DNA from 3 places in the Cytobacillus sp. FSL K6-0129 genome. Region 3 is predicted to be linked to each of the others. Evidence: riboswitches for the same ligand, from Rfam matches in the RefSeq annotation. Region 3 holds a riboswitch; each other region holds the start of a gene.
The links. Region 3 has a riboswitch for cobalamin ahead of MHI57_RS05000 (ribonucleoside-diphosphate reductase subunit alpha). Riboswitches for the same ligand answer to the same signal wherever they lie in the genome.
Positions count from the first base shown of each region.

Region 1 (10,105 bases), 390 kb from region 3:
ATAAGCAGCTCACTTTTACCGTTATGCCTGAGCAGGAAGAAGTATTTACGATTGAGGCAGAAACAAATCATTTTGAAACAGAAGGTGTGCAAATATCTGCTTTACCTGCTTCACTTGCCATTGATAGCCCAGATACTGAAGAATTGACGAGTGAATTTCACTCATTAACTGAGGCAATTGGTGACATTCATCATGGTGTCGGAGACTTAGAAATAGGAATGAATGAACTTTCATCAGGCTTACGGTCATTAGAGGGTGGGTCTGCACAATATAAAAAAGGACTAAATGAATTAAGTCAGTCTGGTGACCGATTAACTGAAGGATCAGCACAAATAAATAATACTTTATCATTGATTAAAGATGAGATTAAACAAGCCAGTGGCGTGAGTGGTATTGGGGAACTCGAGAATGTAACAATCGATCTGCCTGAGGTGGCGGATAATCTAGAACAAGCAGCTAATGATGTAGACCAAGTAGTTGTTAATTACAATGAGGTAAAAACACAAATCAACCGTGCTCTGGAGCAGATACCAGATAACCAAATTTCAGATAAAGAGATAAATAAATTATATGAAAGTAATGCGGATAAAGAGGTAATTGATCAATTGGTAGAAACCTATAGAGGGACAAAAGTTGCTCAAGAAGTTCTACTACTAGCCAAAGATAACCTTACAGACATGGTTGAACCTCTATCAACCTTTAGTCAATCAATGAGAGAAGCAGCAGGTAACCTCCGTGCAATATCATCTAATATAGATGAATCTATTCTTCAAATTGACATTGATGAAGGTTTAAAACAATTGACATCTGGTGTTGAAGAAATGGTATCTAACTATAATCAATTCCACCAAGGGTTACTTGCTTATACAGGCGGTGTTTCTGAATTAAGTACATCATATAATGACATCCATGAAGGAATTAGCGGTTCTCTATCTGGAGCTGAGCAACTAACCAAAGGAGCTGGCTCGCTTCATAATGGAACTGGACAATTACATGATGCAACTAAAGACATTCCTGATGAGGTGACAAAAGAAGTGGATGAAATGATATCGCAATATGATAAATCTGATTATGAGCCAATTTCTTTTGTATCAGATAAAAATAATGAAAAGTTGGAACTAGTCCAATTTGTCATCCAAACAGATAAGATTAAAATAAAAGATAACAAAGAAGATGTAAAAGAAACAAAAGATAAAGTAGGATTCTTCGAGAAACTTCTTAACTTATTTAAGTAAACTTGAAAAACACGCCACTGCAATCTAGGAGGCGTGTTTCTCTTTTTGGTGGTAAATTTATATAAACCTTTCATGTTACATCAAACGATCGGTCAAAATGAAGAATTAGGCTTTCTTCTACTCGGGTTGTAGGAGTGGATTTAATCAATGACTCTAGCTTATATTGTGGTTGGAAGAAAAATGATAAAGAGCCTAACTTTTTCATCATTTTAAGCTGAGAATACATATTCTAAAAAATAAATTGTAAATTTTCCGAAAAATTGATATATTGTTAGTGTGAAAACTAAATAAGCTAAATAAACAGGTGCTTGTTCATCAAGCTTAAAAGGGAAACCGGTTAGACTCCGGTGCTGTCCCGCAACTGTATATGCGAGCGGATTGTACATAACCACTTATTCATTATTGAATGGGGAAGGAGCAAATCCGCCACGACCATAAGCCAGGAGACCTGCCTGTTTTAGCCAACATCATTACCTACGCGGATAGGGGGTGTTAAGTGCGGATAGAAGAACATGTATATAACACTACACATGTTTATTTGTTTGTCCACTCGTTACTTAACAACTTCTTTTAATAGGAGTTGTTTTTTGTTTGAAGGAGGTTTGCTTCTTAGTACTGATTTGAGCAAGCGCTCAATCAAAGGAGATAGAAAGATGTAAAGGGAGTGCACGATGGCGAAGCTAAAAAAAACGCTAGAAGAAAAGGGAGATATTTTTTCTCCTGAAGATTTTCTTGAAGAGGAACAACTCATTGCACAAACGGCAGAATTATTTATTAAGAATGAAGTGTTGCCCCAAATAGATTCATTAGAAAAAAAGAACTATGAAGTGGCTAAGAATCTGTTTAAAAAATCAGGGGAACTTGGTCTACTTGCTATTGATGTACCTGAAGATTATGGCGGGTTTGCACTTGGTAAAAAATTATCCGGGCTTATTGCTGAAAAGATAGGATACGGTGGGGCTTTTAGTGTTTCCTATAATATTCATGTAGGTGTTGGTACATTACCGTATGTTTATTTTGGTTCAGAAGCACAAAAACAAAAGTATTTACCACAACTCATCTCCGGGGATTGGATTGGTGCTTATGCCTTAACGGAAGCAGGAGCTGGATCAGACGCACTTTCACCTAAAACAAGAGCTATTTACAACAGCAAGAGTGATAGTTGGATAATAAATGGGGAAAAACAATGGATTACCAATGCTCACATAGCAAATGTGTTTGTTGTGTTTTGCCAAACAAATGACGGGATGACTGCTTTTATTGTTGAAAAAGACACAGCAGGCGTATCTATTGGTGTAGAAGAAGAAAAGATGGGTATTCATGGATCATCAACAGCTACACTTATACTGGAAGATGTCGTTGTGCCATCCGCTAATATACTAGGAGAAAAAGGAAAAGGTCATCAAGTTGCCATGAATATATTAAATCTTGCTAGATTGAAGCTAGCTTTCTCGAATATTGGCACAGCTAAACAAGCCTTCAACTTTTCTCTAAACTATGCGAAAGAGAGGCAACAATTTAATAGAACGCTGGTTGAATTTACTTTGATACAAGAAAAATTAGCTGATATGGTGACATCTATTTATGCAAGTGAAAGTGCCGCTTATCGCACAGCAGATATGATTGATCAAGCTCCAACGGATGAAGGAATCACCTCTTTAAAAGCATTCGCAATGGAATGTGCCATAAACAAAGTGCGATGCTCTGAAATGCTTGGGCATGTAACAGATGAGGCCGTTCAAATTCACGGTGGATACGGTTATATGAGAGATTACGATGTTGAGCGACTATATAGGGATGCTCGAATCAGTCGTATCTTTGAAGGAACAAACGAAATCAATCGCTTAACCATAGCAAAAAACTTACTTCACAAACACTCATCTAAAGATATCACAATCAATACCCCTACACCATTACACCAAGATAGAAACAGCCAATTTATTGAGTTAGGAAAAGAACTGTTATCGCTGTCTTTGGAAGCGGTTTCAAATGCAAAGATTGATATAAATAGAGAACAGCAGTATGCACGTCTTTTAGCTAATATCATCACAGAACTATACACAATGGAATCGACTTATATGCGGACATCAAAACTGCAACATCGAAAACAAAATCAAAAGTGGAAAGATTTAGCGACTGATATTATATGCGAACAATGCTTTCAATATTTGAAACAACAAACGATTAGCCTGATTTCAGCAGCGATACTTGATGAAAAAGAACGATTCGTTGCATTCACAAACATTGAAAATTACCAAATCCCACTCTACAGCAATCTGTTATTGAAAAAAAGGCAATTAGCACAAATACTTATTGATCAACCAAAATTACTGAAATGAAGGGAGCTTAAATGATGGGTGAGAAAATCGGTTTTATTGGATTAGGGAATATGGGTTTACCGATGGCGCAAAGCTTATTATCAGAAGGCAATGAAGTGTACGGCGTCGACCTCAACAAAGATGCTGAAGCGGCATTGCTAAGGTCGGGAGGTGTGATTGGATTATCTATCAATAATATCATAAAGCAAGTAAATTTTATTTTCACAAGCTTACCTTCAATGAAAGCGGTGGAAGAAATCTATTTAGGTGAGGAAGGATTGATTACAAAAGGACGTGAAGGCATTGTCCTGATTGATACAAGTACGGTTGCTCCTAGCTTGAATCAAAAATTAGCAGAAGAAGCAAAAAAGAAGAGCATTCATTTTCTTGCTGCTCCTGTCAGTGGCGGTGTAATCGGTGCTGAAAATCGTACTTTAACCATTATGGTCGGTGGTCCTAAAAAAGCTTTCGAGCAATCCCAACCATTGTTAAATATTCTTGGAGAGAATATTTTTCATGTGAATGAACGAATTGAAAGCGGAACTGCAGTCAAATTAATCAATAACTTACTTATCGGTTTTTATACTGCTGGTGTAAGCGAAGCCTTAAATCTGGCAGAAAAAAGCAACATTAATTTAGCACAATTATTTGAGATGTTGAATGTGAGCTACGGCCAAAGTCGGATATATGAAAGAAACTATAAAAGTTTTATCGCGAACGAAGATTATCGTCCCGGTTTTACCTTGCAGCTATTAAATAAAGATCTTGGTTTCGCGCTTGATTTAGCCAAGGAACACGAATTGCAATTGCCAGTTAGTGAATTACTATTAAATATATACAAAAATGCTGAAAACGAGGGTTATGGTAGCCAAGATATGGCTGTTCTTTATGAAAAAGTGAAAAATGATCAAACAAAAAATGCGAAAGAAACGGGGATGAAGGAATGATTAAAACAGAAATTCCAACAATGAAAAACCATATTAATGGTGAATGGGTTGATTCAAGCAGTAAGGAAGTGGAAGCCGTACCGAACCCGGCGAATGGGACAATTATTGCTTACGTCCCCCTTTCTGGTAAAGAAGATGTTGATTTAGCTGTCAAAGCTGCTGCTGCGGTCTATCCTAAGTGGGCTGAAGTACCCGTCCCAAATAGAGCGCGTCTGCTTTACCAATACCTTCATTTGTTAAAAGAGGAAAAAGAAAACCTCGCTCAAATTATTACAGAGGAAAATGGAAAAACATTAAAGGATGCGCGTGGTGAGGTACAAAGAGGAATTGAAGTCGTTGAACTCGCAACCTCCACTCCTAATTTAATGATGGGAGATGCACTTCCTAGTATTGCCGAAGGGATAGATGGCTCAATTTGGCGCTATCCGCTTGGTGTTGTTGCTGGGATTTCCCCTTTTAACTTTCCAATGATGGTTCCTTTATGGATGTTTCCTCTGGCAATCGCCTGTGGGAATACATTTATACTGAAAGCTTCTGAAAGAACGCCGATCTTGGCTGGTAGACTCGTAGAGTTATTCTATGAGGCAGGTTTTCCTAAAGGGGTACTAAACCTTGTACATGGAGGAAAAGACGTGGTTAATCGCTTATTAGATCATCCAGAAATTCGTGCCATTTCATTTGTTGGGTCAGAGCCGGTCGCCAAACATGTTTATCAAACTGGCACCGCTCACGGAAAGAGAGTACAAGCATTAGCTGGTGCGAAAAATCACGCAGTTGTAACATCTAGTTGTCATCTAGAAAAAACGGTTCAAGGTGTTATTGGCGCAGCGTTTGGAAGTAGTGGGGAACGATGTATGGCTTGTTCTGTGGTAGCCGTTGTAGAAGATATAGCAGATGATTTTATGAACCTACTTGTAGCAGAAACGAAAAAACTTACTGTCGGGGATGGCCGGTTTGAAGAGCATTTTGTTGGACCACTCATTCGTGACACTCATAAATCCCGTGTGTTACAATATATCGCCTCAGGGGTATCTGAAGGGGCCCATTTAATCGTAGATGGTAGGGATACAGAGACGACAGAAGATGGTTATTATGTAGGTGCGACAATATTTGACAATGTAACATCCGATATGAAAATTTGGCAAGATGAGATTTTTGCACCGGTCTTAAGTGTCGTTAGAGTAAAAACATTTGAAGATGGTATCGCCTTAACGAACCAATCAAAATTTGCCAACGGAGCTGTTATTTATACATCTAGTGGTAAAGAAGCACAAATTTTCAGGGAGAAGATTGATGCAGGCATGATTGGTGTAAATGTGAATGTACCTGCTCCTATGGCCTTTTTCTCTTTTGCTGGTAACAAATCATCATTTTATGGGGATTTAGGAACTAACGGAAAAGATGGTGTTCAATTTTATACAAGAAAGAAAGTCGTAACTGAACGTTGGTTTTAAAAAAATGGAAGGAGAGATTGTATGACAGATGAAGTACTCTTCACAGTAAATGATAAAGGGTTAGGTGTGATTACACTCAACCGTCCTAAAGCGCTAAACTCACTTTCTTTAGCAATGGTTCAACCACTTAAAGAAAAATTACTGCGATGGAAAAACAATAATCACATACAGATAATTCTGATCAAAGGAGCAGGAGAAAAAGGCTTGTGTGCAGGTGGAGATATAAAAGCTTTATACGATGCCCGCTTGAATGAAAAAAATAAAAGTCTGGCAATGCAATTTTTTAAAGAGGAGTATGAATTAGATCAATTAATTTATGACTATCCAAAGCCCATTATCGCTTATCTTGATGGTATTGTAATGGGAGGGGGAGTTGGACTGACTTATGGGGCAAACTATCGTATCGTAACTGAACGGACGAAGTGGGCCATGCCTGAAATGAATATTGGCTTCTTTCCTGATGTCGGTGCAGCCTATTTCCTTAACAAAGCTCCAGGCTATATTGGCCGTTATTTAGCGTTGACGGCAGAGACGATACATGCATCTGATGTTCTCTACATAGGAGGAGCTGATTATTTCATCAAGAGTGAACAATTTAACTCCCTCTTAGAAAATCTAGAGAATATGAATTGGTTAGATGTAAATCTCGATTATAACTTGAATGATTTCCTCAATCAGTACGCCAACAACGAAAGCGGAGAAAGTAAGTTATCACAATTACAAGAAGAAATTGATTTGCACTTTTCTTTTCAAACATTAGAAGAGATTCTACACTCTCTTCGTGAACACCCTAGTGATTTCGCTACAACGACAAGTGATATCTTATTATCTAAATCACCTTCATCACTTAAAGTCACACTTAAGCAACTGATTGACGGTGAAGAACAATCTCTCACAACTTGCTTAGAAACAGACTTCATACTTGCTAGAAATTTTTTAAGCCATAGTGACTTTTATGAAGGTGTACGGTCTGTGGTCATTGACAAAGACCGCAATCCCCAATATGACTTTGCACAATTATCCGATTTTACATCTCAACATGTTGAGGGATTCTTTCAAAAAAAGTAAGCTAACTCTTAACGAAAATCAAACGAAACAGCAAGGGCATGAGCTTATTACCATATCAAATAGAAGAGAAAGCAATTTTTTTCTATAATATTGATATTTTTTGAGAAAGAAATTATACTTATATAAGTAATATATGGCTAATAGGTAAAGAGATTGCCTATTACTATATAATAATAGGTGAATGGTGAGATGGATAACGAGTAGCTTCTGCTGCTTTGCTATTAGCCCGCCATAAAATAGTTTATGAAAACAAACTATTTTATGGCGGGCTTATTTTATGCATAGAGAAATAGGTTTAACAAATGGGCACATGAGGACCATAAGATTACATTTTCACTATACACTTACCTTGGAAAAACTGTGACTTTATTATTGGAGGACGCTTTTAATGAATATCGAACATCAATTCAATATGATTATAAGAGAAATTCGAAAAAAACATGTAGGCAATGGACCAAGAGAAATGACTACAAAATTTACAGGCTGTTGGGCGATTACGGAAATGAAAGGGAACTTAACAAATGTCGAGAAGTTCATGATTGAATCAACGAAAGGCTACCAAGTAGTCCATGAAGCTCGAACAACCCTTATCAAACAATTATATAGCGATAAAGAAAAGGTTGAAAAACTTGAAGTACTCGTTGGTGCTCAATTAATCAATATTTTTACTGATATTGATTTGGAAAAAGATATTGCGATGACGATTTATGTTTTTGATAAACCTTTGCAAGTATAACTCTCAACTCTTTAAGATGATTAAAATTGGAAAAATAGGTGATTAAAATCGATATAAAAGAAATGTTAAATCAAGTTCCTGTTGTGAATGAAGAAGAAGGACGGTTATTATTAACTAACTTAAATACGCAAATGATTAAACTATTTCAGGAAAAGGAAATCGCAATCTATTATTCACTATTAGAGGATGTTTTGAAGATTGCAAAACATTTAAATTTAGATACGGTAATTAAATATTTCGGAATCACCCCCGTGGTGAAGGCAAATGAAAGCATGCAGTTCCAAGAGATCTTTCGTTGTCTTCACACAAAGGAAAGGAATAATAATTGGTTCTTGGATTTCTTTTCTTTATATTTAGGTGTTTCTGTTATTTATGGCTTTAAACCTGAAGAAATTAAAAGAGCTGATTCCTAATAAAGAGAAAACATTTCAATCCCTTTTGTTGAAATGTTTTTTTATGCAGTGATAAATGAATAAAATATTCTGTTAATTGAAAGCATTTTACTTGTATTTGTTATCATTCTTTGTAAAATGAAAGCAAGGAGTGATAAAGATGGTAGAAAAAATTGCAGGGCATAGTTTATTGGAAAAGGTGTCATTTGGAAATGGGCAATTAAAAAGCAGGGTAGTAATGGCACCAATGACAAGAGGGTTCTCACCAAATGGTGTACCAGATGAAAAGGTAGCACAATATTATCGCAGGAGAGCAGAAAATGGTGTAGGCCTTATTATTACTGAAGGCACAGCGATTGATCATCCATCAGCAGTTGCTGGTGAAACAATTCCCCTTTTTTATGGCGAGGATGCACTAAAAGGTTGGGCAAATGTAGTAGCTCAAGTACATGAAGCCGGCGGGAAGATTATTCCACAATTATGGCATGTTGGTGCAGCAAGAAAAGCCGGGAGTCTACCTAACATCGATTCACCGCCTGTCAGTCCTTCAGGCATCACGTTAAAAGGAAAGAAAATTGATCAGATCAAGGTACTTACAGAAGAAGATATACATGACCTAGTTGATGCGTATGCAAAGGCTGCTAAATCTGCCAAAGAGATTGGATTTGATGGCATCGAATTACACGGAGCTCACGGTTATCTAATTGATCAATTTTTCTGGGAACTGACTAATAAACGGACAGATCAGTATGGTGGAGACCTACAGGAACGCTCTACATTTGCAGCAGAGGTCGTTAAGGCATGCAGACAAAGTGTTGGGCCCGATTTTCCAATTGTTTTCCGCTATTCTCAATGGAAGGGTACAGATTACAAAGCCAAGTTAGCGAATAATAGTAAGGAGCTTGAGACCATATTATTACCTTTAGTTGAAGCGGGTGTCGATATTTTTCATTGTTCAACAAGACGCATATGGGAACCAGAATTTGTAGATGAACACCCTACATATAACTTAGCTGCTTGGACAAAGAAAATCACACAAAAACCAACAATTGCAGTTGGATCCATTGGCATTAATCGCGCATATTTGAGTAGTGAAGATAATGCACAAATCACCATTGAAAAAAATCTTAAAATTGTCGATGAAAAAATAAATGCTGGTGAATATGATTACGTGGCAATCGGTCGTGCCCTACTTGCAGATCCAGAATGGGTAACCAAGTTAAAAGATGGGGCACTTGATCAGGTGAAGATTTATACAAAAGAAGCAGAAAGCACCCTCTATTAATAATAAACTATTTTAAAAACCGATTGATAAGAATCGGTTTGTTTTTTCCAGTTGTTTCTTCCCGCCATAGAGGAGGACCTTATGTAGCAAGATTGAATGTAATGAAGAGACGAATCGAAAAGATATTTTCTTATAATTATTGGTATGAATGTCGAATGTCTTTACTTAATTTCATTCTCTCTATACAATGAACAGGTTTCGTAAGATTGTTTTTTTGCTCGAAAGCTTTCATAAGATAATGATTTCTATGATTATGCTTTTATCAATGTTTTTGTCCTTTGTAAATAGGGAATATTGAAAGTATAATGGCTTGTAGCAGAAAAATGAACATCGCAAACCTAATTCCTTGTAAACAGATGGGTATAATGTTATATTAATCAAAAATCGAAAGAGGAGAGAAAAGTATGACCAAAACTATTCCACCAATTGTTTCAACCCAATGGTTAGAGGAACATTTAAATGATGAAAATATCCGCATACTAGACGCGACGACTTTCTTAAAGTTACCAGATGGTGATGGACTTTACTCTGTAACGAACGGACGAGACGCTTATAAAGAAGAGCATATTCCAGGTGCTGTGCATGCAGATGTAGTAAACGAATTAGCAAACCCAGATGATCCAAAAGCATTTACATTGCCATCCCGAGAAAGGTTCGTAGAAGGGATTGA
Region 1 is NZ_JBBOXM010000001.1:650,398-660,502, reverse strand. Features, by position in the region: gene MHI57_RS03225 (YhgE/Pip domain-containing protein) at 1-1,235, shown strand, start outside; cobalamin riboswitch at 1,521-1,705, shown strand; gene MHI57_RS03220 (acyl-CoA dehydrogenase family protein) at 1,907-3,574, shown strand; gene MHI57_RS03215 (NAD(P)-dependent oxidoreductase) at 3,589-4,500, shown strand; gene MHI57_RS03210 (CoA-acylating methylmalonate-semialdehyde dehydrogenase) at 4,497-5,954, shown strand; gene MHI57_RS03205 (enoyl-CoA hydratase/isomerase family protein) at 5,976-7,022, shown strand; gene MHI57_RS03200 (DUF2294 domain-containing protein) at 7,411-7,758, shown strand; gene MHI57_RS03195 (hypothetical protein) at 7,797-8,171, shown strand; gene MHI57_RS03190 (NADH:flavin oxidoreductase) at 8,311-9,435, shown strand; gene MHI57_RS03185 (sulfurtransferase) at 9,840-10,105, shown strand, end outside.
Region 1: linked by a shared signal. The riboswitch ahead of MHI57_RS03220 (acyl-CoA dehydrogenase family protein) and the one ahead of MHI57_RS05000 (ribonucleoside-diphosphate reductase subunit alpha) in region 3 are both predicted to bind cobalamin.

Region 2 (10,105 bases), 3.1 Mb from region 3:
TTTTCATCCTGGTCATTGACGTTTTTCAACCATTTGTGAAATATTGGTTGTAAGCCGTAAAAGGAAGTGACTCTTCTATACATTTCATCTTTATTGAATTTTGTTTGATAAGATGCGAGAGCTTCTTTGGTGAATTGATCTCCGAAATCCCAATATAGCCCTGCAAAGTCAAACGCCGGGTCCCCTATTTGCGTATCTGTAAAGTCTATAATTCCTGATATTTCCTTTTTGCTTGGATGATAAAGGATATTGGCACTTGTTAGATCACCATGAATCACCACTTTTGCTTCTTTAAATTTTGACACCGCTAAAAACATTTTATCAATTTCTTCTTTTTCTGCGTCTTTTAAGAACGGAAATATTTTTTTAATCAGGGCTTGATGTAATTGCGCCCAATAATTTTCACTATGTAGTTCTTCTATATTACATTTCTTTGCTTCATCTATATCCAGACGATGTAATTCTGTAAGAAATGTTCCTAACCGCTTGGCTTCATATAAAGGAGGAGTAATCAATGAATGAGATAATGCTTGTCCTTTAATGAAGTGGTAAAAAACACCAATCATTTGTCCGTCTTTATTATAAAATGGAAGATAATTTGGTATTTCAATAATGGAAGAAAGATATGAGAGCTGGTGAAGTAGCTTTATTTCCTTTTTTATTTTCACTAATACTTGTTTTGTTTTTGGTATTCGGATGACATATGTTTGATTAACAATATAAATATGATGATCCCAACCAGAATGATTGCTTTCAATCTGTATTTCCTGAAGATGCGGGAGATGGTTTTTAATTAATTCCTTCATGGAACAGTCTCCTTTTTTATTATTTTGTATAAATCGTTTTTTGAGGGGGAAAATAGGCGAGACATCTTATAAAAGGGGAGTGAAAGCAATGGAAAAAAAGTATGATAATCAAGTGGATGAGAAAATTATTGCTGCTCAAAATGAAGCTCAACAATACAATCAAATGGATACAGAATTAGAACAGTCAGAAGAAGTACAAGCAGCAATGGAGAAAAGTTATGAGTATGAAGTGACGAATCAACAACCGACATATGAACCGAATAAACCATTTTAATTAGAAAGAAGAGACTTCCATTACGTGGAGTCTCTTCTTTCATTATAGCATACCTTATTTTACATTGATGCTGTTTGATGTGTCTGTTTACTCCCATTATGTTCGGTTCGTCCATAAACTAAAAAGTAAAGAATAATTGAAGCAATCGACACTATCCCCATGTAAATGTATAACATACTGTAGCCAGTTATAGGAATCAGTAAACCTAATAAATAGGGTCCAAAACCTAAACCACCATCGAGAAAGATAAAGAAGGTGGAAGTAGCTAGCCCCATGCGATGGGATGGCGTTAATTTGACCGCAATCGCTTGTGTACAAGACTGCATATTACCAAAGCCTAAGCCAATCAAAGCCCCCGCCACTAATAACATAACACCATTTGATGAATTACTAAGTAAGAATAGACCTACTCCAAATAAAATGAACGCTGGATACATCACGTAATTTGCCCCTTTGCTGTCCATTAATTTACCAGTGAAAGGACGGGATAGTAAGACAGCGATGGCATAGACAAAGAAGAAAAAGCTAGCAGCATTTACTAAGTCCTTTTCAATTGCATAAAAGTTAATAAAAGACAAGACGCTTGAATAACAAAATGCGACTGTTAATGTGACGAGTGCAATTGGAAGTGCCTTTGGTTCAATAAAGCTAGATAATTGAAAACCAGATGATTGAAATTGAGCTTTTTGATCTTCAGTTAACTCTTTCACATTCACAGTTAACCCGATAAGTAGGCCAATAATACCAAGAATCAAACAAAAAATGAAAATCGTATGAAAAGTTGTGTATTGACTCATTAACATACCGATAAAAGGTCCTATTGCTGTCGCTAAAGTATTACTCATACTAAAATAGCCGATTCCTTCACCTTTCCTTGTTTGCGGTATAACTGAAGCGACAATTGTACCACTTGCTGTACTTGCCATCCCTAATGTTAAACCGTGGATAAAGCGGGTAATAAGTAAGAAATTGACATCAATTTCAATAAAATAAAGACTTGTTGATAAACTAAATAATAGTAAGCCAATGATTAAAGTCTTCTTCCGTCCAATACGATCAATATATTTACCGATAAACAATCTTCCTACCAATGTTCCTATAATAAATATGCCAGTAACTAAGCCAGCTTGGCTGGCGGTCGCATGATGTGCTTCAACGGCATACACCGCAATCGTAACCATTAATAAATAAAACACTAATGTTAGAAAAAAGTTTACGGAAGAAACGGTGATAAAGTCCTTGGTCCATAATTTTTCTTTTGTTGAACTCATATTCTTTTCTTCCTCCTTACAAATTGCTTTTAATACTATCAAAAATACGAATACATTCTTCTTGTTCCTCAGGTGTGATTCCCTCTAATATTTCCATTTCGAACTGATCAATCGGAATGCGGATTTTTTTGTATATGCGTTCACCTTCGTTCGTTATTTTCATTTTCTTTTCACGTTTATCCATGCTTGGGATTTTTTCTACATATCCATATTCCTCAAGCTGATTTATGGTCCTCGTAACTGTTGGCTTTTCGACACCTTGATATGCAGCAATCTCTACTAAAGTTGTTGGACCAAAATGGTAGAGATAATAAAGAATTGTCCACTGTGCCCGTTGTAATTGATGTTTCGTTAATAAGCTGTTTAGTCTATTCTCAAAAGGGCGATAAAGCATCATAAAGTGATGAAAGAACCTTTGGCTAGCAATAATAATATTCACCTCATTTAAAATAGTTATCAATGGTAACTAATATACTATAACAAAAAGCCGTCTTGTCTGTCTATGGGCGATAGATTTTTTTCTGTAAAATGGTAAATGTTATGTTAAAATTGTATTTCTTTTAAGAGATGTTTGTAGGCGACATTTAAATTGTTATAATAACAAGTGTTAGTTAAAAGTGAAAAGTAGTACAATTAAGAAAATAATTGTCAATTTTCTAAAATATTGATATATTTAAATAGAACAATTGAATATTTTCAAAAATAGGTGTAAATAGAATGCTAGCTTGTCTATTTACTTAAAAGGGAAGTACGGTTGGATTCCGTCGCTGTCCCGCAACTGTATTTGCGAGTGATATGAAAGATACCACTGTTTCCTAAAAATGGAGATGGGAAGGTTTCGTATCATGTTGACCATAAGCCAGGAGACCTGCCTGTTTAGTGTAAACATCAATTCCTACGTGGATATAGGAGGTGTTAAGTACGGGTAATGAATACATGCCAAGGTCGCATGTTTATTTTAGTATTCGTTTGAACTTAACAACTTCTTTCTAGAAGTTGTTTTTTTAATGGATTGATATGGTAAAAAGGTGAGCAAGAACGGAGGAAAAAGCTTTGTTTGGAACCGTTCCTTATTATGTGAACATAATGAAATCAACGATCATGATGAACAGCTATTCTGCTGAGAGTTATAGTTTAAGAAAAGTATTAGATCAGTATAAAGAAGACATCCGAACACTCTCTGTAGAAGAAGAGAAGATCCAAATATATTTAAAGAATGCTGAAAGGGCTTACAGCATTGTCAGGCACGATGTAATTGGATGGGAGGAAAATGATTGTGAGCATGGAGGAGAAGTATATACCAGGGTTAGAGGGAATCATAGCTTCTGAGACCAGCATCTCATTTTTAGATACTGTTCATGGAGAGATTGTCATAAAAGGTTATGACTTAATTCAACTTTCAAAAACGAAAAGCTATTTAGATATTATCCATTTACTTCTAGAAGATCAATTACCAACAGACGAGGAAAAAAATTCATTAGCTAATACGTTAAAGTCCTATTATGAAATACCAACGGCCGTAATGGAGGTTTTTACTCATTTACCAAAAGGAACACATCCAATGGATGGGCTCCGCACTGGCATCTCAAGCTTGGCTGGATATGATTCGACCTTAGATGATAGGTCGAAGCAAGCAAATAAAGAAAGAGCTTATCGTCTACTTGGCGGAGTTCCGACAATTGTAGCTAACAGTTATCGTATATTACAAGGTCTGGAGAGAATTGAACCGGATAAATCCCTATCATATAGTGCCAACTTTTTCTATATGTTAACTGGTAGAGTACCTTCCGATTTAGAAGAAAGAGTATTTGACCAATCATTACTTTTATATAGTGAACATGAAATGCCAAACTCAACATTTGCAGCAAGAGTAATTGCTTCCACGCAATCCGATCTATTTGGAGCGTTAACGGGCGCAGTTGCAAGTTTAAAAGGTAGCTTGCATGGCGGTGCAAATGAAGCGGTTATGTACATGTTGAATGAAGCGGAAAGTGTCGCTGGCGTGGAAGGTCTCTTCTATAAAAAACTATTTAAAAAAGAAAAGATTATGGGCTTTGGTCATAGAGTTTATATGAAAAAAATGGACCCAAGAGCATTAATAATGAAGGAAGCTCTACAGGAGTTATCCATACAAAATGGAGATGATTCGTTGCTTCGAAAATGTGAAGCAGGAGAAAGAATCATGGAAGTTGAGAAAGGGCTATACCCTAATTTAGATTATTATGCCGCACCGGTTTATGGCATGTTAGGAATTCCTATCCCACTTTACACACCGATTTTCTTTAGTGCAAGAACGGTTGGTTTATGTGCCCATGTCATTGAACAGCATGAAAACAACCGCTTATTTAGACCGCGGGTCATTTATTCAGGTGCACGTCATACTTTACCAAATTGAGGAGGAGTACGAGTAAATGCTGAAAACGAATGAAAAGGTTGAAACCGATGTTATTTTAACGGAAATTGCTGATTATGTATTGGATTATGAAATAACAAGTGAAGAGGCTTATCGCACGGCACATTATATCTTGCTCGATACAATTGGTTGTGGAATATTAGCGCTTGATTATCCTGAATGTACAAAACTACTTGGTCCTGTTGTGCCAGGAACGGTTGTACCTAATGGAACAAGAGTCCCTGGTACATCATTTGAATTAGACCCCATTAGAGGTGCATTTAATATTGGCTGTATGATTCGCTGGCTGGATTACAATGATACATGGTTAGCTGCTGAATGGGGGCATCCTTCTGACAACCTTGGTGGTATTTTGGCAGTTGCAGATTATTTAAGTAGGCAACGTCTTTCAGTTGGTAAAGAGCCAGTTAAAATGATTGAAGTCCTGGAAATGATGATCAAGGCTCATGAAATTCAAGGAATATTAGCGCTAGATAATAGTTTAAATCGCGTGGGTTTAGATCATGTACTGTTTGTTAAAGTGGCAACAACTGCTGTTACGGCAAAGATGCTTGGTGCAACAAAAGAAGAGGTGATTCATGCATTATCACTTGCATGGGTGGATAATTCTGCATTAAGGACATATCGTCATGCGCCAAATACGGGTTCAAGAAAATCATGGGCTGCTGGAGATGCGACAAGTAGGGGTGTTCAGTTAGCTATGATGGCTGTGAAAGGTGAAATGGGCTATAACAGTGTCTTATCTGCACCTAACTGGGGATTTGAAGACGTTCTGTTTAAAGGGCAAAAACTTACCCTACAAAGAGAGTTAAGTGCTTATGTAATGGAAAATGTGTTATTCAAAGTTTCTTATCCGGCAGAATTTCACGCGCAAACTGCAGCGGAATGTGCCGTTTCACTTCATCAAAATGGCGATGTGGGTGATTTAAACGATATCGATCGAATTACGATTACCACACATGAATCAGCGATTAGGATTATCGATAAAACAGGTCCATTACATAATCCAGCTGACCGCGATCACTGTATTCAGTACATTACAGCTATTGGTTTATTAAAAGGAAATATTCGCGCTGAGGATTATGAGGATGATGTAGCTAGCGACCCCCGAGTAGACACCTTACGAGAGAAGATGGAGGTAGTGGAAGATCTGCAATACTCGAAGGATTATTTAGATCCGAACAAGCGCTCAATCGCTAATGCAGTTCAAATCCATTATAAGGATGGAACTTCTTCTGAGAAGATTGAATGTGAATATCCATTAGGTCATCGATTCCGCCGTGACGAAGCGATTCCAAAAGTATTGCAGAAATTCGAGTATAATATTAAAACTCATTTTTCAAACAAGGCACAAAAAAGCATTGCTGGAGCTATTTCCGATCAAGAAACGTTAAAAGAGATGGCAGTAAATGAATTTATGAATTTATTCTTAATCTAGGAGGGGATGCAAGATGGCATGGATTGTTCATAAACCTGTGACTCAACAAGATTTAGCTGAGCAATTTCGTTCAAAAATGCTAGATAAGAATATATTGCAAATACCTGGGGCGCATGATGCAATGGCAGGCTTAATGGCAAAACAAGCAGGCTTTCATGCTCTGTACTTATCAGGCGCTGCATATACGGCAAGTAAAGGACTGCCAGACTTAGGTATGGTTACATCTACTGAGATGGCAGAAAGGGCGAAAGAAATTATTCGAGCAACTAATTTGCCATTACTTGTTGATATTGATACAGGGTTCGGTGGGATATTAAATGCGGCAAGAACAGCTGTAGAAATGCAAGAAGCTGGAGTGGCTGCTGTGCAGATAGAGGATCAAAAGTTACCGAAAAAATGTGGCCATTTAAATGGAAAACAGCTTGTAACATCAGAAGAAATGATACAAAAAATTAGAGTAATTAAAGAAGTTGCCCCTCATCTAATGATAATAGCAAGAACAGACGCACGAGCGGTGGAAGGACTTGATGAAGCGATTGAACGAGCGAAAGCATATGCAGAAGCTGGAGCGGACGCTATTTTCCCAGAAGCATTAAAAACGGAAGAAGAGTTTAGTCTATTTTCACAAGCGATTTCAATTCCTTTACTAGCAAATATGACTGAATTTGGTCAGACACCTTACTACTCAGCGGATGAATTTTCACAAATGGGCTTTCAAATGGTTATCTACCCTGTTACTTCATTAAGAGTGGCAGCGAAGGCATATGAAAACGTTTTTAATATCATTAAAGAAACAGGGTCACAAAAAGATGCACTTGCTAATATGCAAACAAGAAAAGAACTATATCAAACAATCAGCTATGATGATTTTGAAGAATTAGATGATACATTAGCAAAAACTATATTGACAGAAGAATAATTGTATAGGCGTTCGGTTATACAGCCGAGCGTCAACCTTCCTTAATTATTTTACTTCATAAAAGATTAGGAGAAATGAAAAAATGAACGCAAGGAATGAAATAATTATACAGCACCTAATTGGGGAAATGGCCAGTAATAAATACTTTATTAATGTGTTATTGCATAAACAAGAAACGCTCAATGATAACCTTATTTGGCTTATGATGAAGTTGAAAAAGCGTGGTGAAATGAAAATCACGGATATCTCTACAGATTTCTATATGTCCCCAGCAGCTGCAACGAATATGAGTGATAAATTAAAGGTACTTGGTTTTGTAACTAAAAGTAGAGCACATAATGACCGTCGAATTGTTAGTGTTCGTTTAACACAAGAGGGAGCGGCCTATATTAATGCCTTATTTAATACTTATTCGTATGAACAATTGTGTTCTCTTCAACAGCAAATATCTACCATCAATACTTCTCTTGAAAAAATAGCAAAAATTATCTAATGCTTTTTTTCCCGAATAAAAGAGGATAAGGTCATTTAACAGTAGGTTCTGTTTTACTCACCTTATCCATTTTTATATATTCTTTCGGATATCGTTCATATAATACTTGAAAGCCATAATTAATTAATGCATAGGCGAAGGCAGAAATAAATAATGAAAATGATGTGAATTTATACAGTTTATAATGACCAATTTTTTGAAAGAAAGCATTGAAAGGATAGGCAAATAAAAGGTCAATAATTAGATTAAGACCGACATATCGAAAAAACTTCCCGTATGTTAAATGGAACACCCAAATATTAATTGTGAATAACGGTCCCAATATAAAGGCAATTGAATCATAAAGCATGTATTTCTTTCCGCCCTTTACCCTCCACCATTTAAAAACAAACGAAAATAATGTTTCAATTAAAAGGATGCAAGAGCAAAATAAAGTAACAGGAAGAAACCTTTTAATTGATTTACCAGGAATAAAAAACATCGTTCCCCATAAGATGATGGCATTAAATACACGAAAGAAATTAGCTGCACTCAAGTTTACCCTCCTCTAAAAACATTATTATCATTAGAATGTGATACATCAATAAAATTATGTGTGCAAGATGTATTTTTAAGAATATATCTAGTTGGTAAAAATGAACAATATAAACAGTAATAATAAGCGGAGGCATTCTATGAAGGGAATTGGCATTCTTCAATATGGCGATATTCACCAATTACGTGAAATTGTATTAGTAACACCACCAGTTGGTAATGACGAGATATTAATTCAAATAAAAGCGAGTGGCGTGTTAGAGAGTGACTGGCAATTAAGGTCGGGGCAACGTTTGAGTGACAATCTTAACTTACCGGTCATTCTAGGAAGTTCGGGAGCCGGAATCATTAAAGCAATTGGAAAAGACGTCTCCCAGTTTAAAGTTGGTGACAAAGTTTTCTTTCTAACAACTATTTCTACATATGGGACATATGCCAACGAAACGTTAGTACCATCATCTAATGTTTGTCTCATGCCTAATAATTTAACATTCATTGAATCGGCTGCTCTATTAGAAAGTAGTATAGCGGCATGGCAAGCAACAGTTGAGGGGAGGGTGAGGGAAGGAAGCCATGTTCTAATCTTAGGTAGTCAAACGAATGTAGGTTTGATGCTCATTCAATTATTAAGGGCAATGGGCACAGTGGTAGGCATACTTTCCGAAGATGTAAAGCAGAAAGATGTCATTCATATTGATGGGGATTGTCTGGATCCTATTCATAAGCAACAACGCTTTGATCTACTAATTGATACAATTGGACAAGGCTATCCATATTTAAGTGCGTTAAGGTGGTTGAAGCCAGAAGCAGAAGTGCTAAAATTCACAAAACCGAAATTTCAAGTCGTTGATAAAGAATGTTTGTCAATAAGATATATTACTACATATTCAATTAAGAAGGGGTTAGAAGAGATAAAACAATTAGTAGAAAAAGGTAATCTAACCCCAGTTTTGGCGCATGTGTATCCGTTGAATATTGAAGGTATACAAAAAGCCCACATAAAAAAACAATATGGTCACTGTCAGGGGGAAATTGTTGTCTGCCATCGAGGATAAAAGTAGTTAAGATTTTTTAGAGTTTGATAAAATAACTACAATCATTTCGTAACGCGAAGTTTTCTGCCTACCAATCACCTCTAGGCATGTTATAATAATTCGTGAAAATTCAGAATAAGGAGGTCGCTACCTTTGACACTATTGCAAGATATTTATCAAAAATCACTCTATACTTTAAGCGGTCATGGAGTGCGACAAGTGGAAGTGCTTAAAGAAGCCTTCCGTCATGTACCAGAAGATGTCACTAGCGATTTTTACGGGGAAGGTCAAATCATTGCAGAATTTGAAAAAAAGATGGCAACATTATTAGGAAAAGAAAAAGCAGTCTTCTTTCCGAGTGGAACAATGGCGCAACAAATTGCTCTGAGAATCTGGAGTGATAAAAAACAATCAAAAAAAATTGCCTATCATCCATTATGCCACCTAGAAATTCATGAACAAGATGGTCCTAAGATGCTACACGAGTTTGATGTAACATTCGTCAGTGAAGAAAGTAGACCTGTAGGCTATGAAGAGATTAGTCACTTAGATGAGTCGTTCGCTGCATTGTTATTAGAGTTGCCACAGAGAGAAATAGGCGGGTCCGTACCCCCATTTTCAGAACTTCTGCAAATGGCGAATCATTGCCGCGAGAATAATATTAAACTACATTTAGATGGTGCGAGATTATTAGAAGTGCTTCCTTATTATGAAAAGAGCGCAGAAGAAGTAAGTGCATTATTTGACAGTGTATATCTTTCTTTTTATAAAGGTGTAGGTGGGATAGCTGGAGCAATTTTAGCAGGTGATGAGTCTTTTATTGAAGAAGCAAAGATTTGGAAAAAAAGGTTCGGCGGAGATCTCATTAGTCTTTACCCTTATATCATTCCAGCAGACTATTATTATGAAAAAAGAAAAGATAA
Region 2 is NZ_JBBOXM010000001.1:4,120,480-4,130,584, forward strand. Features, by position in the region: gene MHI57_RS20985 (aminoglycoside phosphotransferase family protein) at 1-806, opposite strand, end outside; gene MHI57_RS20990 (hypothetical protein) at 895-1,080, shown strand; gene MHI57_RS20995 (MFS transporter) at 1,140-2,351, opposite strand; gene MHI57_RS21000 (MarR family winged helix-turn-helix transcriptional regulator) at 2,368-2,811, opposite strand; cobalamin riboswitch at 3,039-3,241, shown strand; gene MHI57_RS21005 (hypothetical protein) at 3,405-3,680, shown strand; gene mmgD (citrate synthase) at 3,625-4,746, shown strand; gene MHI57_RS21015 (bifunctional 2-methylcitrate dehydratase/aconitate hydratase) at 4,763-6,202, shown strand; gene prpB (methylisocitrate lyase) at 6,216-7,121, shown strand; gene MHI57_RS21025 (MarR family transcriptional regulator) at 7,204-7,614, shown strand; gene MHI57_RS21030 (hypothetical protein) at 7,646-8,149, opposite strand; gene MHI57_RS21035 (NADP-dependent oxidoreductase) at 8,289-9,203, shown strand; gene MHI57_RS21040 (threonine aldolase family protein) at 9,336-10,105, shown strand, end outside.
Region 2: linked by a shared signal. The riboswitch ahead of MHI57_RS21005 (hypothetical protein) and the one ahead of MHI57_RS05000 (ribonucleoside-diphosphate reductase subunit alpha) in region 3 are both predicted to bind cobalamin.

Region 3 (10,105 bases):
TTTGGACGATGGTTGGGCATTTTGAATTCACTTCATTCATTTTTCTACCAGATTTTTTAATGAACCCTTGGATACAGTTAATTTTGGCGACACCTGTACAATTTATTATCGGTTGGCAATTTTATACTGGTGCATATAAATCATTGAAATCTGGTAGCGCGAATATGGATGTACTTGTTGTATTAGGTACTTCTGCAGCTTACTTTTATAGTTTGTTTCTAACATTACAATCGATGAATGCAACACATGGTCATCATGTTGAGCTCTATTATGAAACGAGTGCGATTATTATTACCCTTATTTTGTTAGGGAAATTATTTGAAGCACGTGCAAAAGGAAGATCATCAGAAGCAATAAAAAAATTAATGAATTTAAAGGCTAAAAAAGCCGTTGTATTAAAAGAAGGGAAGGAAACCATTGTCCCTGTTGAGCAAGTAATGCAAGGCGATATGGTTATCATTAAGCCTGGTGACAGAATTCCTGTAGATGCAGTAATCATTGAAGGGCATTCAGCAGTTGACGAATCAATGTTAACAGGAGAAAGCGTGCCAGTTGATAAGAAAGCTGGTGATGAAGTAATAGGAGCAACTGTAAACAAAAATGGCCATTTAACAGTTGAAGCAACAAAGGTTGGAAAAGATTCAGCGCTTGCGCAAATTATTAAAGTAGTCGAGCAAGCACAAGGGTCAAAAGCACCTATTCAGCGGTTAGCCGATAAGATTTCGGGCATCTTTGTTCCCATTGTGGTAGCTATTGCCCTTGTTACCTTCTGTATATGGTTTCTTTTCTTGCAACCGGGTGATGTAGCTAGTGCGTTAGAAAAAATGATTGCTGTACTCGTCATTGCTTGTCCTTGTGCACTAGGATTAGCGACGCCTACTTCAATTATGGCAGGGTCTGGCCGTTCAGCCGAGATGGGTGTTTTATTTAAAGGTGGAGAGCATCTCGAGATGACACATGAAATTACAACTGTTGTGGTTGATAAAACAGGTACTGTTACAAATGGTCAGCCTGTATTAACCGATATCATAGTCGAGCCTGGAACAAATGAGGCCCATTTCCTTTCCATTGTTGCTGCGAGTGAGAAGTCATCTGAACACCCTCTTGCTGAAGCCATTGTGAAAGGGTTAGAGGAGAGAAATATAGAAAAAGTAAAAAGTGAATATTTCGAAGCGCTACCGGGTTATGGTATCTCTGCGAAAGTTACAGGAAAAGATGTACTGATTGGTACAGTTAGATTAATGGTAGAGAATGGGATAGACTCCTCTTGGTTCTCGAAACAAATGAAAGAATTAGAAGGTGAAGGAAAAACAGCTATGCTTGTGGCTATTAACGGTAGAGCAAAAGGCCTCCTTGCTGTAGCTGATACGATAAAAGATTCATCAAACGAAGCGATTCAAAGGCTACATGATATGGGGTTAGAAGTTATTATGATGACTGGAGATAACCAGTTAACCGCACAAGCCATTGCTAAAGAAGTAGGTATATCAAAAGTCATTGCAGAAGTCTTACCAGAAACGAAAGCAGAAGAAGTAAGAAAGCTACAAAGTCAAGGGAAAAAGGTAGCGATGGTAGGAGATGGTATTAACGATGCCCCAGCATTAGCAACTGCCGATATCGGCATGGCTATCGGTACAGGTACAGATATTGCCATGGAAGCAGGAGACATTACACTTATGCGTGGTGATCTAAATAGTATTGCTGATGCAATCATGATGAGTAAAAAAACCATTCGTAATATTAAACAGAATCTTTTTTGGGCGTTTGGCTATAATACAATCGGTATTCCTATTGCAGCTGCAGGTTTCTTAGCACCATGGTTAGCAGGTGCTGCGATGGCGTTTAGCTCTGTGTCCGTTGTATTAAATGCACTTCGTTTGCAACGTGTAAGATAAAAATAACAAGTTCCGTATGAATTTCTATAAAACATTCTATACAATAAACTGAATGAGAAAAACAAGCTAATTTAAATAGTTAGTTTGTTTTTCTATTTTTATAGAAGACATGAAGAAGATTGGTAAAAAAATTTTGTCCTTTAAGATAAATTATTTTCTTTTAATATGGAATATACCTTTAATTAATTTTTGCCCCACAACTTTAACACCATTGATTTATTTCAACAATTCTATGATTTTTTAATTTATTTACCAAAAAACTATTACTTTTCTGGTTTAAGCATACTCGTTTGAAGGTAAAAAAGTAGAGTTGGTCAGCTTGAACAATTTTTAATGGATTTCAAGACTTTTTTACACAAATAAGAAATGCTATTATTTATTATGGTCTTAAATTTACCGCTAAAAGAACGAAATGTATATTTTAGATTTAGATAAAAGAAATAAATTGTATTCTATGAAATGATGTGATATGATTACTCATACAATCTCAGATACAATATATAGTTATTTTTTTACTTCTTAACAACTACATATAGTAATTGGTTGAAGGAGTCCAAATGGACTTAAAATGGGAATCCGGATAAGCCGGAGCTGTACCCGCAACTGTAAGTGTGACGAAAAGAGGAAACCACTGTTCTTTTGAAAGAATGGGAAGGCTCTTAGTAGATTGATACACAAGCCAGGATACCTGCCTTCTTAATCAAAAGTTTCAATTCTTCGGGGCTTGAGAAGATGAAACGACAGTTGATGAAAAGAGTGTATTGTACACTTGTATTTATACTGTCGTTTGATCCGCTCAAGGTGTAACTGGGGCGGTTTTTTTTATGCCTAAATTTGATAGAAATAGTTTGAAGGAGGAAGGAATTTGAAAACAATGATTGATACGACAGTCAATTTTGAACAATTATATCAACAATTCAACAACTTACCAATTAGTGCGTTAGAAAAGCGTGCAGATCAATTAAATCACTTAGAGTTAGATAGTTTCTACGATCAGTTAATACTAGAATGTCTTTCTTACATAAATGTTAATGAACCTGATTGGACATATGTGGCTGCCCATTTATATTTAAAGAAGATTTATCAACAAGCAGCTGAGAACCGAGGGTACAGTGGTCAGGCTTATGGTGATTTTCATTCTTTAATTCAACAATTAAGTGATATTGATATTTATAGTCCTATTTTATTATCTAGTTATACAAAAGAAGAAATTGATGAATTAGGCAAAGAAATTGTCCCTGAAAGAGATCAGCTCTTTACTTATCTCGGGATCAAAATGCTTACGGATCGTTATGTAGCAAAAGATCGCCAAAAGAGGATTTTTGAATTGCCTCAAGAACGCTGGATGGTTATTGCAATGATTCTTATGCATCAAGAAGAAAAAAATCGGCTGCAATTAGTAAAAGAAGCTTACTGGGCAATGAGTAACTTATTTATGACCGTAGCTACACCAACTTTATCTAATGCAGGTAAGAATTGGGGACAACTATCTAGCTGCTTTATCGAAACAGTTGATGATAGTCTAGATTCAATTTATGACAGTAATACAGACATTGCTGCACTATCTAAAAATGGTGGTGGAATCGGCGTTTATTTAGGTAAGATTCGTAGTAGAGGTAGTATGATTAAAGGGTTCAAAGGCGCTTCATCTGGGGTGCTTCCATGGATGAAACAACTAAATAATACAGCTGTAAGTGTCGATCAACTTGGACAAAGACAAGGGGCAATTAGCGTTTATTTAGACGTTTGGCACAAGGATATCTTCTCTTTCCTTGATGCAAAGTTAAATAATGGTGATGAAAGATTACGTACACATGATTTATTTACCGGTGTATGTCTACCTGATTTATTCATGGAAAAAGTAGAAGAGCGTAGTAACTGGTATTTATTTGACCCACATGAGGTTCGACAAAAAATGGGCTTCTCACTAGAAGATTATTATGATGAAGAAGTTGGTGCAGGTACTTTTAGAATGAAATATCTAGAATGCGTCAATAATGAAGAGCTATCGAAGAAGGAAATTCCTGCTATCGATATTATGAAGTCTATCATGCGTAGTCAATTAGAAACTGGAACACCATTTATGTTCTATCGGGATGAAGTGAACCGTATGAATGCAAACGCACATGCAGGTATGATCTATTGTACAAATCTTTGTACTGAAATCGTTCAAAATCAAAGTGTAACAACAAGAGAAGAAGAGTATACAAAAGATGGTAAAATTGTCATCGAGAAAACACCTGGAGATTTCGTCGTATGTAACCTGTCTTCTATTAACCTTGCCAAAGCAGTGAATGAAGCAGTCATAGAACGATTGATTCCTATTCAAGTAAGAATGCTGGACAATGTAATTGATATTAATAAAATCCCTGTTATCCAAGGGCAGTTAACGAATAAAAAGTATCGCGCGATCGGCTTAGGTACTTTCGGCTGGCATCATTTATTAGCTACTAATAAGGTCGTTTGGGAAAGCCCTGAATCATTAGAATTTGCAGACCGACTTTACGAGAAAATTGCTTACTTAACAATTGAAAGTTCTATGAATCTAGCTGAGGAAAAGGGAGCCTACCCCGCATTCAATGGTTCAGATTGGCAAACAGGTGCCTATTTCGAAAAAAGAGATTACCTGAATGCTGATAGCGAACTTGATTGGCAAGGACTAATGGAAAAAGTGAGAGCAAAAGGAATTAGAAACGGCTATTTACAAGCGGTAGCACCAAATGCGTCAACTGCATTAATTGCAGGTAGTACACCGAGTATTGATCCAATCTTCAACAAGCAATACTCAGAGGAGAAAAAAGACTATCGTATTCCTGTAACTGCACCAGACCTAAACGCTCAAACTACGTGGTACTATAAATCTGCTTACCATATCGATCAAAAATGGAGCATTGCTCAAAATGCGAAACGTCAAAAGCATATTGACCAAGCAGTGTCATTTAATCTTTATATTAAAAATACGATTAAAGCAAAGGAATTATTAGATCTTCACGTATCGGCATGGAAAAACAGGCTGAAAACAACGTATTATTTACGTTCTACTTCCACAGATATTGAAGATTGTGAATCATGCTCTAGCTGATTTCACCGAGAGGAGAATGAAATAAATGAACACTTTAAATAAACGTCCCATTATGAATCATGAAGCACCAAACCGTTCAACAGGTATTATTAATGGAGAATGTTCGAACGTTTTAAACTGGGATGATGTAAGATTTTCCTGGGCTTACCCTAAATATAAAAAGATGTTATCTAATTTCTGGACACCATTTGAAATTAATATGTCTCAAGATATTAAGCAATTCCCTGAGTTATCTGAGGACGCACAAGAAGCCTTTTTAAAGATTATCGGTTTACTAGCGTTACTAGATAGCATTCAAACTGACTATGCTGGGAAGACAGCAGATTATTTAACAGATTCTAGTCTTTCAGCGTTAATGATTATTCTTGCACAACAAGAAGTTATTCATAATCACTCGTATTCTTATATTCTTTCTTCGATCGTTTCAAAAAGTAAGCAAGATGAGGTCTTCGATTATTGGCGTACAGAACCAACATTAAGAGAACGAAATGATTTTATTACAAATGGTTATAAAGATTTTGTAAAAGAACCGACGGCGGAAAATATGTTAAAATCAATCGTTTATGATGTAGTATTAGAAGGCTTATTCTTCTATTCCGGTTTCGCTTTCTTCTATTATTTAGCGAGAAATCAAAAAATGGTATCTACATCAACGATGATTAACTATATTAATCGTGATGAACAAATTCACGTTGATTTGTTTGTGAAAATCTTTAAAGAAATCTTAAACGAGCATCCTGAATTAAACACACCAGAATTGCAACAATTTGTAAAAGATACCTTTAGAAAAGCTGCAGATCTCGAAATTGAATGGGCACGTGAGGTAATCGGTGATAAAATGGATGGTATTCTTATTACTGACCTTGAAGCATACATCAAATTTTATGCCAATGTCCGCAGTAATCAATTAGGATTTGAACGACCGTTTGAAGGATTTCGTAAAAATCCACTCCGTTGGATTGTTGCTTATGAAGAGGTAGATCAAGGCAAATCTGATTTCTTCGAACAAAAATCAAGACAATATACAAAAGTGAATCAAGTCGATAATGGATTTGATGAATTATAAGTTTTATAATAAACCTTGCATATCATATGCAAGGTTTATTATTTCTTCTTAATAATTGAAGAAATGATAAGCTTTAAGAAGAAGAGGTGTTTCTTGTGAGAAAAATTTTAATTGTTGATGATGATCAACATGTTCGCTATTTAATGAAGGATAGTTTACAAAAAGAAGGCTATCAAACCACTGAGGCAAAAGATGGACAGGATGCGATGGCAATATTAGAAACGGAAGTAGTCGATCTTGTTATTGCGGATATAATGATGCCGAACATGGATGGCTATCAACTAACAAAAACGATTCGTAGGGATTTTGACCTCCCGATTATCCTGCTTACGGCAAAGGGACAATTAGATGATAAAGCAAAGGGATTTTCAGTCGGTACAGATGATTATGTGGTAAAGCCATTTGAGCCGAAAGAGTTATTATTCCGTGTCAATGCTTTATTACGAAGATATGGTAAGGTAGGAACAACGAGTATCAAGCTCGACCGATTATATATCAATAAAAAAAGCTATGAAATTGAAGTGAGCAATAAAACCTATCTATTACCACTGAAGGAATTTGAGTTATTATATTTTCTGGCCGCTAACCAAAATAGAGTGTACAGTAGACAGCAATTAATTGAACAAATCTGGGGCATTGATTTTTCTGGGGATGAAAGGACCGTTGATGTACATATTAAACGTTTACGTAGCCGCTTATCTAAGTTAGAGGTGGATGTAATAATAAAAACGATTCGTGGTATCGGTTATTCATTGGAGATAGCCAAATGAAAACACTTTACTCAAAAATTGCTCTCACAACCATTTGTATTATGCTTCTAAGCAGTGTCATTTCATTTATTTTGAGCAATGCATATTATCAACAAACATTAAAGCCCAAAAACGATGCCAAAGTGACAGAAATGGCGAAAGCTACTATTACCTTCATGGAGGAGAATCCACAAATCAATAAGGAACTATATCTTACGCATATCAGCTCTTTTGGTTATCAAATATTTGTAACTGATGGTCTTGGAGAGGAATCTTTTTATGGAGCGGAGTATCGCGAACATAATTTAAGTAGTGCTGCTGTTCAACAAGTCTTGAATGGTCGGATTTATCACGGTATTAATCTCTTTCCACATGCTACATTTGTGACCGGTTTTTTTGCTAACGAACTTAAAAATACTGTCGGTGTACCATTTACTTATCAAGGAAGGGAGTATGCTCTTTTTCTCAGACCTGACATTTCCCTTTTATTTAGCGAAATGCACATTATGTTTGCTTGGTTATTGATTGGTATCCTCTTATTAAGTATTTTATTCGTGTTCATCAGTACAAAGTATATTGTAAAGCCGATTAGAAAGTTAAATGAAGCAACAACAGTAATTGCTAATGGAGAGTACAGTATTGAGTTACCTACTAATAGAAAAGATGAAATTGGTTCTCTTACTCAAAGTTTTATGAAAATGACGAAAAAATTAGAAGCAGCAAATGAAATGCGCAAAGAATTTATTACAAATATCTCACATGATATTCAATCGCCTTTATCAAATATAAAAGGTTACTTACATCTTTTTAAGGAAAAGAAAAGAACAGATGAAGAAATGAATCAAATGACTATGATGGAAGAAGAAGTAACCCGTTTGTCTGTTTTAACAAATCAATTGTTATTATTATCTTCTATCGACTATAGGAAAGATATGGTGAATATCGTTTTATTTAATATGAGTGAACAACTAAAGTTAGTGATTAAACAATATCAGTGGCATTTAGAAGACAAAGGCATGATGCTAAGTTATTCATTGCCTGAATGTATGATCGAAGGGGACCCCTCCTTGCTTTATTCTGTTTGGGAAAATTTACTCACAAATAGCATTAAATATGGAAAGGAAAATGGGGATATTTCCATTATTCTTATAGAAGAAGGGGGCTGGATAAAAGTACAATTTCAGGATAATGGTATTGGGATGAATCAGGAGGAAATGAAAAAGGTTTTCAATCGTTTTTATCGTTCCGACCTTTCTAGAAATCGTTCCATTGCTGGTTCTGGCTTAGGACTTTCCATTGTTTATTCAATCGTAGATCTTCACCAAGGAGAAGTGCGAGTTGAAAGTGAAGAAGGAGAAGGAACGATTTTTACAATTATGCTACCAAAACAATCGAATTAGTAAAACATTTCTATTGTAAACCATTGTTCATACTCCGTTCATATTCATTCTATAACCTTATTTTGTCAGTCATAAAAGGTGAGATAGGACATATGATGACAAAATAAAATCAAATGAATGAAGATGAAAAGGGTGAGTGTCAATTGAATAAATTTAGCAAAATATTACTCAGGTTTTCTGCTATCTTTGCAGTGATAGGTGCTTTTCTAGGATCACATATGGCCGGAGCAGGTAGTTATGCTTTCAAACCCATCCATGCTCATAGTTTAGTTGTTGGCTGGCTATCACTTTTCGCATGGGCGGTATATTATCAATTATTTACTCCGAAGCTAAGATTCCTTGCAAAATTACATGTCACTAGTGCCATTATCGGCACCATTGGTTTAACAACTGGAATGGCTATGTTTATCTTTAAGCCAGGTTTTATGCCAGAGATGATTAATACGGTTTTTTATATTGTTGGAGGAAGTATCCTATTGATTAGCTTTGTTCTTTTCTTATTACTTACTTTTACAAAACATGAAAGTGATATTAAAAAATAGCTTTCAGCTATAGGTTTTAGAAAAAATAAATGACGCTTAGAAATTGATATGTGGATGGTGAGTTCTTCTTGTTGACTTCATACCAATAGGGGTATAGAATATGAGGGTGAATATAACATCCTAGGGGGAAAAATGCTTACGTTTATTAGTATACTCTTAATCATTTTACTTTTGACTTTTATATATAGTAGATATTTGCCGGTATTAGGTGTGAAGGCACAAGTGTTACAAGACAATCATGATAGTGATGTTCGGATTGTTGATGTGAGAGACTATAATGAAAAAGTAGATCAGGCTCATCATCGTCTCCATATTCCAATTGCTTATCTCCATCGCTTTTATCATGAAATCGATGGAAAGAGCGTACACGTTATTGCTTCATCAAAAATAGAAAAAAACATGAGCATTCGATTTCTTAGAAGAAAAGGATATAAGGTGTCAGGATACACACTATGCAATGAATGTTGAACAATATAAATATAGAAAAGTAGTGCCACAGATTAAGTAATCTGTGGTTTTTTGTTGAAATGTAATTTCATTTGTTTCTAAAACTGTAAGAAGAGTGATATAAGGGCGAATTCTTGCTTTTAGAAAAAGCCCCCAGAATAAAAATATCCTAAATGAGAGAATCGCTGCTCTCAGACGAAACCCCAAGAATGAGAGCGCCGTATAAGTAATAGTTCCTTTGCAAAACAGAAAATAACAGTTAATAACCACAGCTCAAATTTTGAATAACGCTGCAAAATAAAATCCTCTTCTACACACTACGCTCAAAAAAAAACTTAAATACTCGTATTTTCTACATTAATTATTCTCTCATTTAGTTTTCTTAACTTTTCTTCATTCATTTGATACTGCATGATGAGTTGTTGTATGGCGAGCATATTTTCTTCAATTTTAAGGTGGTTGTCATTCAATGTATATTGTGTTCTTAAATGAAAATAGTCCTCTTCATTAGGTTGCTTTGATGGCTGTTTCAGATGCAGTATAGTATCTTGCAATAATCTCATTAAGTAAGGTGATGGTGTAAGCTCTTTCAAAGAAAGGTTTACAAGCTGGAATAAGTGGATGAACGCTTGTTTTAGGATATTTAAATGCCTTTCTTTCTGCCTTAGGTAAAATACATCCTTCCTAGAAAATTTATGAAAGCGCCATTCATCTTTTTGATATTGTATCAGCTGTTGGTAATGTGCTATTTCTTCCTCAATCTTTGCAATGACTTGTTTGATCTCGTTTCTGCTGCTATTTCCTTGTTTGATGTTGTTCGTCACATATACAAGAATATTTTCCATACGATTCATTAACTGAGTAGACGTTTTGCTTATTTTTAGTAAATAATTCGGGGGTAAAATAAATATATTTACACAAGTT
Region 3 is NZ_JBBOXM010000001.1:1,043,370-1,053,474, reverse strand. Features, by position in the region: gene MHI57_RS05005 (heavy metal translocating P-type ATPase) at 1-1,895, shown strand, start outside; cobalamin riboswitch at 2,428-2,605, shown strand; gene MHI57_RS05000 (ribonucleoside-diphosphate reductase subunit alpha) at 2,770-4,977, shown strand; gene MHI57_RS04995 (ribonucleotide-diphosphate reductase subunit beta) at 5,003-6,043, shown strand; gene MHI57_RS04990 (response regulator transcription factor) at 6,139-6,813, shown strand; gene MHI57_RS04985 (HAMP domain-containing sensor histidine kinase) at 6,810-8,192, shown strand; gene MHI57_RS04980 (hypothetical protein) at 8,336-8,734, shown strand; gene MHI57_RS04975 (hypothetical protein) at 8,867-9,202, shown strand; gene MHI57_RS04970 (aromatic acid exporter family protein) at 9,517-10,105, opposite strand, start outside.